2 linked regions of the Rhizobium rhizoryzae genome follow. The protein of the gene in region 1 binds, or shares a complex with, the protein of each later gene. Links are inferred from orthologs where the notes say so. Each region holds a gene or a part of one and is shown in the gene's direction. Other genes may lie near its edges.

Region 1 (5,352 bases):
CGCCGTCTATGTCGGCCAGAAAGGCCCGCTTCCCTCGCGTATCCGCGCACTTCTCGATTTTCTGGCGGAGCATGGCCGCGTCGAATGAGGTGGCATTTGACGCAACGCATGGCAAGCACCGAATTTGTGCCGCATAAGCATGCGAAGACGCGTGTTCGATGAATGAGAAACGAGGCCTATGCGTATTACCTGGTTCCTGTTGCTTGTGGCTCTCATCGCCATTGTCATGAGTATCCCGATGATCGACCGCCAGTTCAGCTCGGCAAGAATATCCGGCCAGAACTCCGGCCAGGATTCTCCACTCCTGCCGCAGCCGCAACAGCATCAGCGCCAGCCGTGATGGTGATCGATCACTCAGGCTGATAGGTCTATGTGTGCGCCTGACCGATGGAGGCGGGAAATGTCCGGATTTTCCGCTTTGGCGCAATTTTCTTTCAATCAAAAAATCAGCGGCAAAAAATTCTTGACCCTCCCGTCTCACGGGCATTCAGTGGCGTGAAAACGGTATCCGAGGAGAAGAAAAATGTCCGTCAACACAGCGCCCCGCAGCACCACCTGGACCTTCGTCGATGGCGAATGGATCAGCGGTAACCCGCCGCTCATCGGCCCGACATCGCATGCCATGTGGCTGGGCTCCACGGTGTTTGACGGCGCGCGTTGGTTCGACGGCATCTCGCCGGATCTCGATCTGCATTGCCAGCGCGTCAATCGCTCCGCCATCAACATGGGCATGAAGCCCACCAAGACGCCGGAAGAAATCGAGCATCTGGCGCTGGAAGGCGTGAAGAAGTTCGATGGAAAGACCGCCATCTACATCAAGCCCATGTATTGGGCCGAGCATGGTTCGCCCTTCTCCGTCGTCGCTGCCGATCCGGAATCCACCCGCTTCGCGCTCTGCCTGTTCGAAGCACCCATGCATACCGCCCAGCCCAGTTCGCTGACGGTATCGCCCTTCCGCCGGCCGAACCCGGAAGTCGCCATGACATCCGCCAAGACCGGCAGCCTCTACCCCAATAGCGGGCGCGCGATCATCGAGGCAAAGAACCGCGGTTTCGACAATGCCCTGATGCGCGACATGAACGGCAATGTGGCGGAAACGGCGTCCTCCAACATCTTCATGGTCAAGGACGGTGTCATCATGACGCCGGTTGCCAATGGCACCTTCCTCTCAGGGATCACCCGTTCGCGCGTCATCGGCCTGTTGCGCGCCGCCGGTCACGATGTGCGCGAATGCACGCTGACGGTGGAGGATTTCAAGGCCGCCGACGAGATCTTCACCTCCGGCAACTATTCCAAGATCGTGCCGATCAACCGCTTGGACGACCAGCAGTTCCAGGAAGGCCCCATCGCTCGCAAGGCACTGGAGCTTTACATGGACTGGGCAAAGTCGGGCAAGAAAGCCGCGGCTTGAGCAAGGGTTTGGAGGCGCCTGCGCGGCGCCTCAGACTGCTGACAATTCTGCCTACCACCCGCGACGTCATCCTCGGCCTTGTGCCGAGGATCTACTGACGTCCAACAAAATCAAGCGTTTGTAGATGCTCGGGACAAGCCCGAGCATGACGGAAACTCGCTGAAAGCCCTTTATGAATAAACTGGCGCTACCACGAGTCGCCTTCCTCGCTTTCAGCATTGACACGCCCAAACATATCCATTAATCCGGATATATGGATGAGAAAAACGTAATTGATGCGCTTGGCGCACTGGCGCAGTCCACGCGGCTGCAAACCTTCCGGCTCCTGGTTTCCAGAGAACCGGAGGGCATGGCGGCGGGTGAAATTGCCAAAGCGCTGGATGTGCCGCAAAACACCATGTCCGCCCATTTGTCCACGCTGTCGCAGGCTGGTCTGGTTCTGGCCGAACGTCAGGGCCGCTCCATCATCTATCGCGCCGATCTCGATGGATTGCGTGCCGTGACATTGTTTCTGCTGAAAGATTGCTGCGGCGGAAACTCCCAGATCTGTGCTCCCATCATCGCCGAACTCACGCCCTGCTGCGCGCCGGGTGCAAACACCAAGACCTGCTAGAGACCGGATATCATGACCGAAAAAATCTATAGCGTGCTGTTCCTCTGCACGGGCAATTCAGCGCGCTCTATTCTGGGCGAGGCCATTCTCCAGAAAGAAGGGCAGGGGCGTTTCCGTGCCTTTTCCGCCGGCAGCCAGCCCAAGGGCGAAGTCCATCCGCTGGCCCTGAAAACGCTTGCGGCGCTGGACTACCCGCATGAAGGGTTTCGCTCGAAAAGCTGGGATGAGTTCGCGGAACAGGGCGCGCCCGTATTCGATTTCATCTTCACTGTCTGTGATAATGCAGCAGGGGAAGCCTGCCCGGTCTGGCTTGGTCATCCGGCAACGGCGCATTGGGGCATCGAGGATCCGGCTGCCGTGGAAGGCACCGAGGTTGAAAAGCTGCAGGCCTTTGCCGAAGCCGCCCGTTTTCTGAAAAATCGCATTGCCGCCTTCGTCAATCTGCCTCTGTCCTCTCTGGATAAGCTCGCGCTTCAGGCGAAGCTGAAGGAAATCGGCGCCCTGGAAGGCGCTACCTCCGGTAACGGTAAAGGCTGAGCATCGTGTCGACCTTCGAAAGATATCTCACCCTCTGGGTCGCCCTGTGCATTGTTGTCGGCGTGGCGCTCGGTCATGCTTTTCCGGCAGTGTTCCAGGCCATCGGTGCGCTGGAAGTGGCAAAGGTCAATCTGCCGGTTGCGGTTCTCATCTGGCTGATGATCATCCCGATGCTGTTAAAAATCGATTTCGCCGCCTTGAGAGAGGTCGGTCAGCACTGGCGTGGTATCGGCGTTACGCTGTTCATCAACTGGGCGATCAAGCCCTTCTCGATGGCGCTGCTCGGTTGGTTCTTCATCGGCTGGCTGTTTCGACCCCTGCTTCCGGAAACGCAGATAGACAGCTATATCGCCGGCCTCATCCTGCTGGCGGCGGCTCCCTGCACAGCCATGGTGTTCGTCTGGTCGAACCTCACCAAAGGTGAGCCGCATTTTACGCTGAGCCAGGTAGCGCTGAATGACGCGATCATGATTGTCGCCTTCGCGCCCATCGTCGCCCTGCTGCTCGGTCTGTCCGCTATCACCGTGCCGTGGGATACGCTGGTCCTGTCGGTCGCGCTCTACATCGTCATTCCGGTTGTCGTTGCGCAGGTTATCCGTCGTGCGTTGCTGGCCGGGGGTTCGGCGGATGCGCTGGACAGGCTGCTGGCACGTCTTGGCCCGCTGTCGCTGGTAGCGCTGCTCGCTACACTCATCCTGCTCTTCGGCTTTCAGGGAGAACAGATCATTGCCCAGCCGGGCGTCATCGCGCTGCTTGCCGTGCCGATCCTCATTCAGGTCTATCTGAACTCGGGTCTCGCTTATCTTCTCAACAGATGGTCGGGCGAGAAGCACTGCGTAGCCGGCCCCTCGGCGCTGATCGGGGCATCGAACTTCTTCGAGCTGGCGGTCGCCGCAGCCATCAGCCTGTTCGGCTTCCACTCAGGGGCCGCTCTTGCAACGGTCGTCGGTGTGCTGATCGAGGTGCCGGTCATGCTGACCATCGTCTGGATCGTCAACCGCTCGAAGGGCTGGTACGAAGCCTCGCCCCGCGTCGCGAGATGAATCTCTTTCCCCGCCTGCCGTCGTGACAGGCGGGGAAATGTTGTTCACTCAGCCGAGCGAGTTCTGGATCGTCTTCAGCATGGCAAGATGCGTTTCGATGGCCGGTACGGCCACCGTCGAAGCACCTCGCGCCATCTCGTCCTTGCCGGAGCGGGCGTAGTCCTTGTGGATCGCCAACAGCTCCTCATGGCCCTTAATCTGGCCTTCGATGTACATCTTGTCGAATTCCGCACCCTTGGCTGCCTGCAGCTTTTGCAGCATGGCCTTGTGCTTGTCGTCGAGGCTGACTGCACCGGGTTTCGAGCCGAACGCTTCGGCGACCGCCGCCTGTTCACGAATCTCAAGCTGGGCGAAAGTTTTGACTGCCGGGGAAGAGGCGTTCTGAGCCGCCAGCTTGCTGGTTTCGGTGGCGAATTCGCCGCCCATCAGCGCCTTCATCTTGTCCTTGCCCATGGCGCTGCCCTTCGCGCCTGCTGCCTGACCTGCGCCCTGCGCAAGCACATGGGTCGCAAGCGGGAAGGCGCTGGCAACTGCCATTCCGGCCAGAATGTTGCGTCTGTTCATGATGTCTCTCCTGAGTTTTCCCGCTTGCGCAACAGGCAGCAGGCCCTAAGAGTTCCATCGGTTTCTGTACGGTAGCAGACGGTATGCCTACCGCTTCGGCGTAACCTTCACCTGGTCTGCAGAAAGCTCCGAGCCCACTTCGGCCTTCTTCGTCTTCTTGTCGAACACGCAGATGGTGGAAATAGTCTGTTTTGCCCCCTTGGCCTTGCCGCTGACGAGCGCCAGGCCATAGCTCTCGCTGCCATAGGGATCCACCACGCTCACCGGTTTCTCGATGAGCCGCGATGCCGCCTTGCCGCAGGCCGCCTCCACCTCCTTCGCAAATCCCGCCCAGGCATCGTCCGAGGAGGCATGAGCTGCAAGCGTCGACGCGCACAGCAGGAGGCCGGTTGCGAAGACGACGGTTGGTTTTGTCATAAGAATCTCCTGAAAATTTTCCGGCGTGACGAAGCCTGAGGAGGGAGCAAAACTTTGCTGGAGTCAAATGGCGGATGTGCCGAATTTTCCCCTCTGGCCGGTTGCCTATGGCCGCGCGGGAACCTATGTTCCCGCTCAACCTGATATCCAAAGGTTCTGCCGAAAAAGGAGTAAGATTATGGCCTTCGAACTTCCTGAACTCCCTTACGACTACGAAGCCCTGCAGCCCTTCATGTCGAAGGAGACGCTGGAATACCACCACGACAAGCACCACAAGGCCTATGTCGACAACGGCAACAAGCTGGCTGCTGAAGCCGGTATGGCAGACCTGTCTGTCGAGGAGGTCGTCAAGAAGTCCTTCGGCACCAATGCCGGTCTCTTCAACAATGCTGCCCAGCACTACAACCACATCCATTTCTGGAAGTGGATGAAGAAGGATGGCGGCGGCAACAAGCTTCCGGGCAAGCTGCAGGCTGCAATCGACAGCGATCTCGGCGGCTACGACAAGTTCAAGGCAGATTTCATCGCTGCCGGCACCACGCAGTTCGGCTCCGGCTGGGCCTGGCTGTCGCTGAAGGATGGCAAGCTCGTCATCTCCAAGACCCCGAACGGCGAAAACCCGCTGGTTCACGGCGCGTCCCCGATCCTCGGCGTCGACGTCTGGGAACACTCCTACTACATCGACTATCGCAATGCGCGTCCGAAGTATCTGGAAGCCTTTGTCGACAGCCTGATCAACTGGGATTACGTGCTGGAAATGTACGAAG
Region 2 (3,094 bases), 2.3 Mb from region 1 along the record:
TTCTTTGCCCGGATTCTCGGGGCTGATGGAGGTCGCAAACAGTTTCTATCTCGGCTCGGCAGCGAAGCCGGCGATGTTCTCGACGAATTCCTGTCCCTTGCGCTCAGTCATGAGGACAAGTCCTTGCCCGGACTGCAAAGCTTCATCTCAACGCTCGAAGCAGACGCTCCAGAAATCAAGCGCGAGCAGGATAGCGGTCGCAACGAAGTGCGCATCATGACGGTGCATGCCTCCAAGGGGCTTGAAGCGCCAATCGTCTTTCTGGTGGACAGCGGCTCGAAAGCCTTCATCTCCTCGCACGTCCCTCGCTTCCGCTTCCTTAAGCTCAACAGCCAGGATGTCCCCGCCTGGGTTCCGCTGAAGTCGCTGTCAAACGCCCTGACGGTTCAGGACGATACTCGACTGAAGGAAGCCGCAGAAGAAGAATACCGGCGGCTGCTCTATGTCGGCATGACACGAGCTGCTGACCGTTTGGTGATTTGCGGCTACCGAGGCAAGCGTGAGAATGATGAGAGTTGGCAGGCCCTGGTCAGGCAGGCACTCAGCAAAGACGAAACACGGTGCACACAAACAACGTTTTCAAGTCCAGATGGAGATTGGAACGGTTATCTCTGGCGCGAGTCTGGGCTAGTTCTCGACGTACCCGGACAGATGAAATCGGAATCTGAGCAGGATGCAGGTCCGAGATCCCTGCCTTCCGAGCTTTTCAAGCCACTACCGCCACACCGCCCGCTACCCCGGCCCTTGAGCCCCTCCGGGGCGGGAATCATGATCGAAGATGAGGATGGCGATGCACCATTCGTTTCCCCGCTATTTGGGGAAAAGAAGGCGAGCAATCTGGCATTGCAAAAAGGTTTGCTGACCCATCGCATGCTCCAGATGCTGCCCAACCTTCCGCGCGAGGATTGGGATGAAGCGGCATCACGCTATCTCGAACGGACGGCTTACTTTTGGCCAAGGGACGAGCGGCAATCTCTCCACCATTCGGTGCTCGCTGTTCTCCGCGAGCCAGCATTGGCACCGTTGTTTTCCGAAAAGGCTCAAGCAGAAGTCTCCATCATGGGAACTCTTTCCATGAGTGGGCGGGACTATGCCGTCTCGGGACGTATCGACCGCTTGGCAATAACGCCGAACGGACAGGTGATCATTCTGGATTACAAGACCAATCGGTTCGTGCCGCGAAGCGAGGAAGAGGTCGCTTTTGCCCATCGCGCCCAACTGGCCATCTACCGCGAAATTCTCAAACCGCTGTATCCAGGTCATCGAATCTCCTGCGTGCTGGTCTACACGGAGACGGCAAAAGTCATCACGCTTTCCACCGAAGCGATCGATCGATCCCTTGCCGAACTGCGAACAAAGTGAGAGATCAGGATTGAATTTCGGTGCCGCACACATCACATTGTGCACAATAGAAATGCTTCAAAGGAGAGCCCCATGGCTACCGTGAAAGTTGATGCCGCCAATTTCCAGGCTGAAGTGCTGGAATCGTCCGAACCCGTCGTCGTTGATTTCTGGGCAGAATGGTGCGGCCCATGCAAGATGATCGCCCCAAGCCTTGAGGAAATCTCCACCGAACTGGCCGGCAAGGTCAAGATCGCCAAATTGAACATCGACGAAAACCCGGATCTGGCAGCCAAGTTTGGCGTTCGTTCAATCCCAACGCTTGCCATGTTCAAGGGCGGTGAAGTGGCTGACATCAAGGTTGGCGCTGCTCCGAAGACTGCGCTTTCCAGTTGGATTTCTGGCGCAGCCTGATCAGTGCATTCGAGAACAAAACGAAAAACCCGGCCTCGCGCCGGGTTTTTTATGCCGCTCTCATCTTCTGTTGAACCTCACCGGGGCGGTGTGCCGTTATCTGCCAGCACATTTCCGGCAAGGTAGAGCGAACCGCCAATAAGTATCCGCGGCGGGGCCGCGTCATCAAGTTGTCGCTCGGCAATTTCTTTCAGAGCATCCGAAACGCTGGACATCGGTTCGGCAACCAGACCTGCATCATAGGCTGATGATGCCAGCGCCACAGGATCCAATCCTGCGTCACTGCCGCGGATCGGAACTGTAAAGACCTGCTCGGCAATGTCGGTGAAGGCCCGAAAATAGTTGAGAGGGTCCTTCGTGTTCAGCATTCCGATAATCAGATAAAGCGGCCGGGGACGAAGCTCCTCGAAGGAGGCCATGGCTTCCGCAATGACCTCTCCTGCACCTGTATTATGGCCGCCGTCGACCCAGATTTCGGCCTCTGTGGGCGCAAGGGCAACGAGTTCGCCCTCCGTCAGCTTCTGAAGGCGTCCGGGCCATTCGACCGAGGTCATCGCTTTTTCCATCATCGCGTCCGTGACCTCGAAACCGGCTGCTTTGACTGCGCGGATAGCAGCGGCTGCATTCGAAAGCTGGTGGCGACCGGGAAGCCGCGGCAGGGGCAGGTCGGCAAGGCCGAACTCATCCTGATAGACGAGCCTGTTGAACTCCTCATGGGCGGAATAATCCTGGCCGTAGACCGATGTCGGACAGCCCATACGCTCGGCTGTTGCCACCAGAACCTCTTCAGCCGCATCAAATTCCTGTCGTCCGATAACGACCGGACAGCCTTTTTTGATGATACCGGCTTTTTCCGCGGCAATCAGCTCGACCCTGTCGCCGAGGTAGGCCTGATGATCGAAAGAAATCGGCATGATGACGGACACTGCAGGATGGTCGATGACGTTGGTGCAATCGAGCCTGCCGCCCATCCCCACTTCCAGGATAACCGCATCGGCAGGTAGTTCGGAAAATAGCAGAAAACCCGCGGCCGTTAGGATCTCGAAAACCGTGATTGGCTCACCAGCATTGGCAACGGCGACCCTACGCAGTGCATCCGCCAATAGTGCATCGTCCACCAGTTGCCCCGGCCCCTGACGTGAGCCGATGCGATACCGCTCATGCCAGTTGACGAGATGCGGTGACGTATGGACATGCGCCGCATGCCCGGCAGCTTCCAGAAGCGCACGGCAGAAGGCACTGACGGAGCCCTTTCCGTTCGTGCCGGCGACATGAATGACGGGAGGCAAGCGCTGCTGCGGATTGCCGAGCACATCGAGCAGACGCCGCATCCTTCCAA

The links. The genes of interacting proteins can lie anywhere in the genome.
Region 2: the proteins of G6N80_RS21845 (region 1) and trxA are in contact, whole or in part, in an NMR structure (PDB 2IPA), measured with the Bacillus subtilis proteins. The link is inferred for Rhizobium rhizoryzae from one-to-one orthologs.

Annotation. Positions count from the first base shown.
Region 1 is NZ_CP049250.1:3,302,863-3,308,214, reverse strand. The notes cover bases 1,109-3,798. They hold G6N80_RS21845 (arsenate reductase ArsC), read left to right. Parts: upstream 1,109-2,036; coding sequence 2,037-2,561; downstream 2,562-3,798. Other genes in these bases: G6N80_RS21835 (DUF4142 domain-containing protein), read right to left, coding at 3,653-3,798; arsB (ACR3 family arsenite efflux transporter), read left to right, coding at 2,567-3,604; G6N80_RS21850 (ArsR/SmtB family transcription factor), read left to right, coding at 1,665-2,024; G6N80_RS21855 (branched-chain amino acid aminotransferase), read left to right, coding at 1,109-1,411. Outside these bases: G6N80_RS21865 (LysR family transcriptional regulator), read left to right, coding at 1-88; G6N80_RS21860 (hypothetical protein), read left to right, coding at 179-340; more of G6N80_RS21855, read left to right, coding at 524-1,108; more of G6N80_RS21835, read right to left, coding at 3,799-4,168; G6N80_RS21830 (hypothetical protein), read right to left, coding at 4,256-4,585; G6N80_RS21825 (superoxide dismutase), read left to right, coding at 4,764-5,352. UniProt on the Bacillus subtilis protein: Catalyzes the reduction of arsenate [As(V)] to arsenite [As(III)]. In vitro, can dephosphorylate para-nitrophenyl phosphate (pNPP).
Region 2 is NZ_CP049250.1:975,754-978,847, forward strand. The notes cover bases 193-3,094. They hold trxA (thioredoxin), read left to right. Parts: upstream 193-1,434; coding sequence 1,435-1,755; downstream 1,756-3,094. Other genes in these bases: addA (double-strand break repair helicase AddA), read left to right, coding at 193-1,362; G6N80_RS10890 (bifunctional folylpolyglutamate synthase/dihydrofolate synthase), read right to left, coding at 1,833-3,094. Also shown: more of addA, read left to right, coding at 1-192. UniProt on the Bacillus subtilis protein: Participates in various redox reactions through the reversible oxidation of its active center dithiol to a disulfide and catalyzes dithiol-disulfide exchange reactions.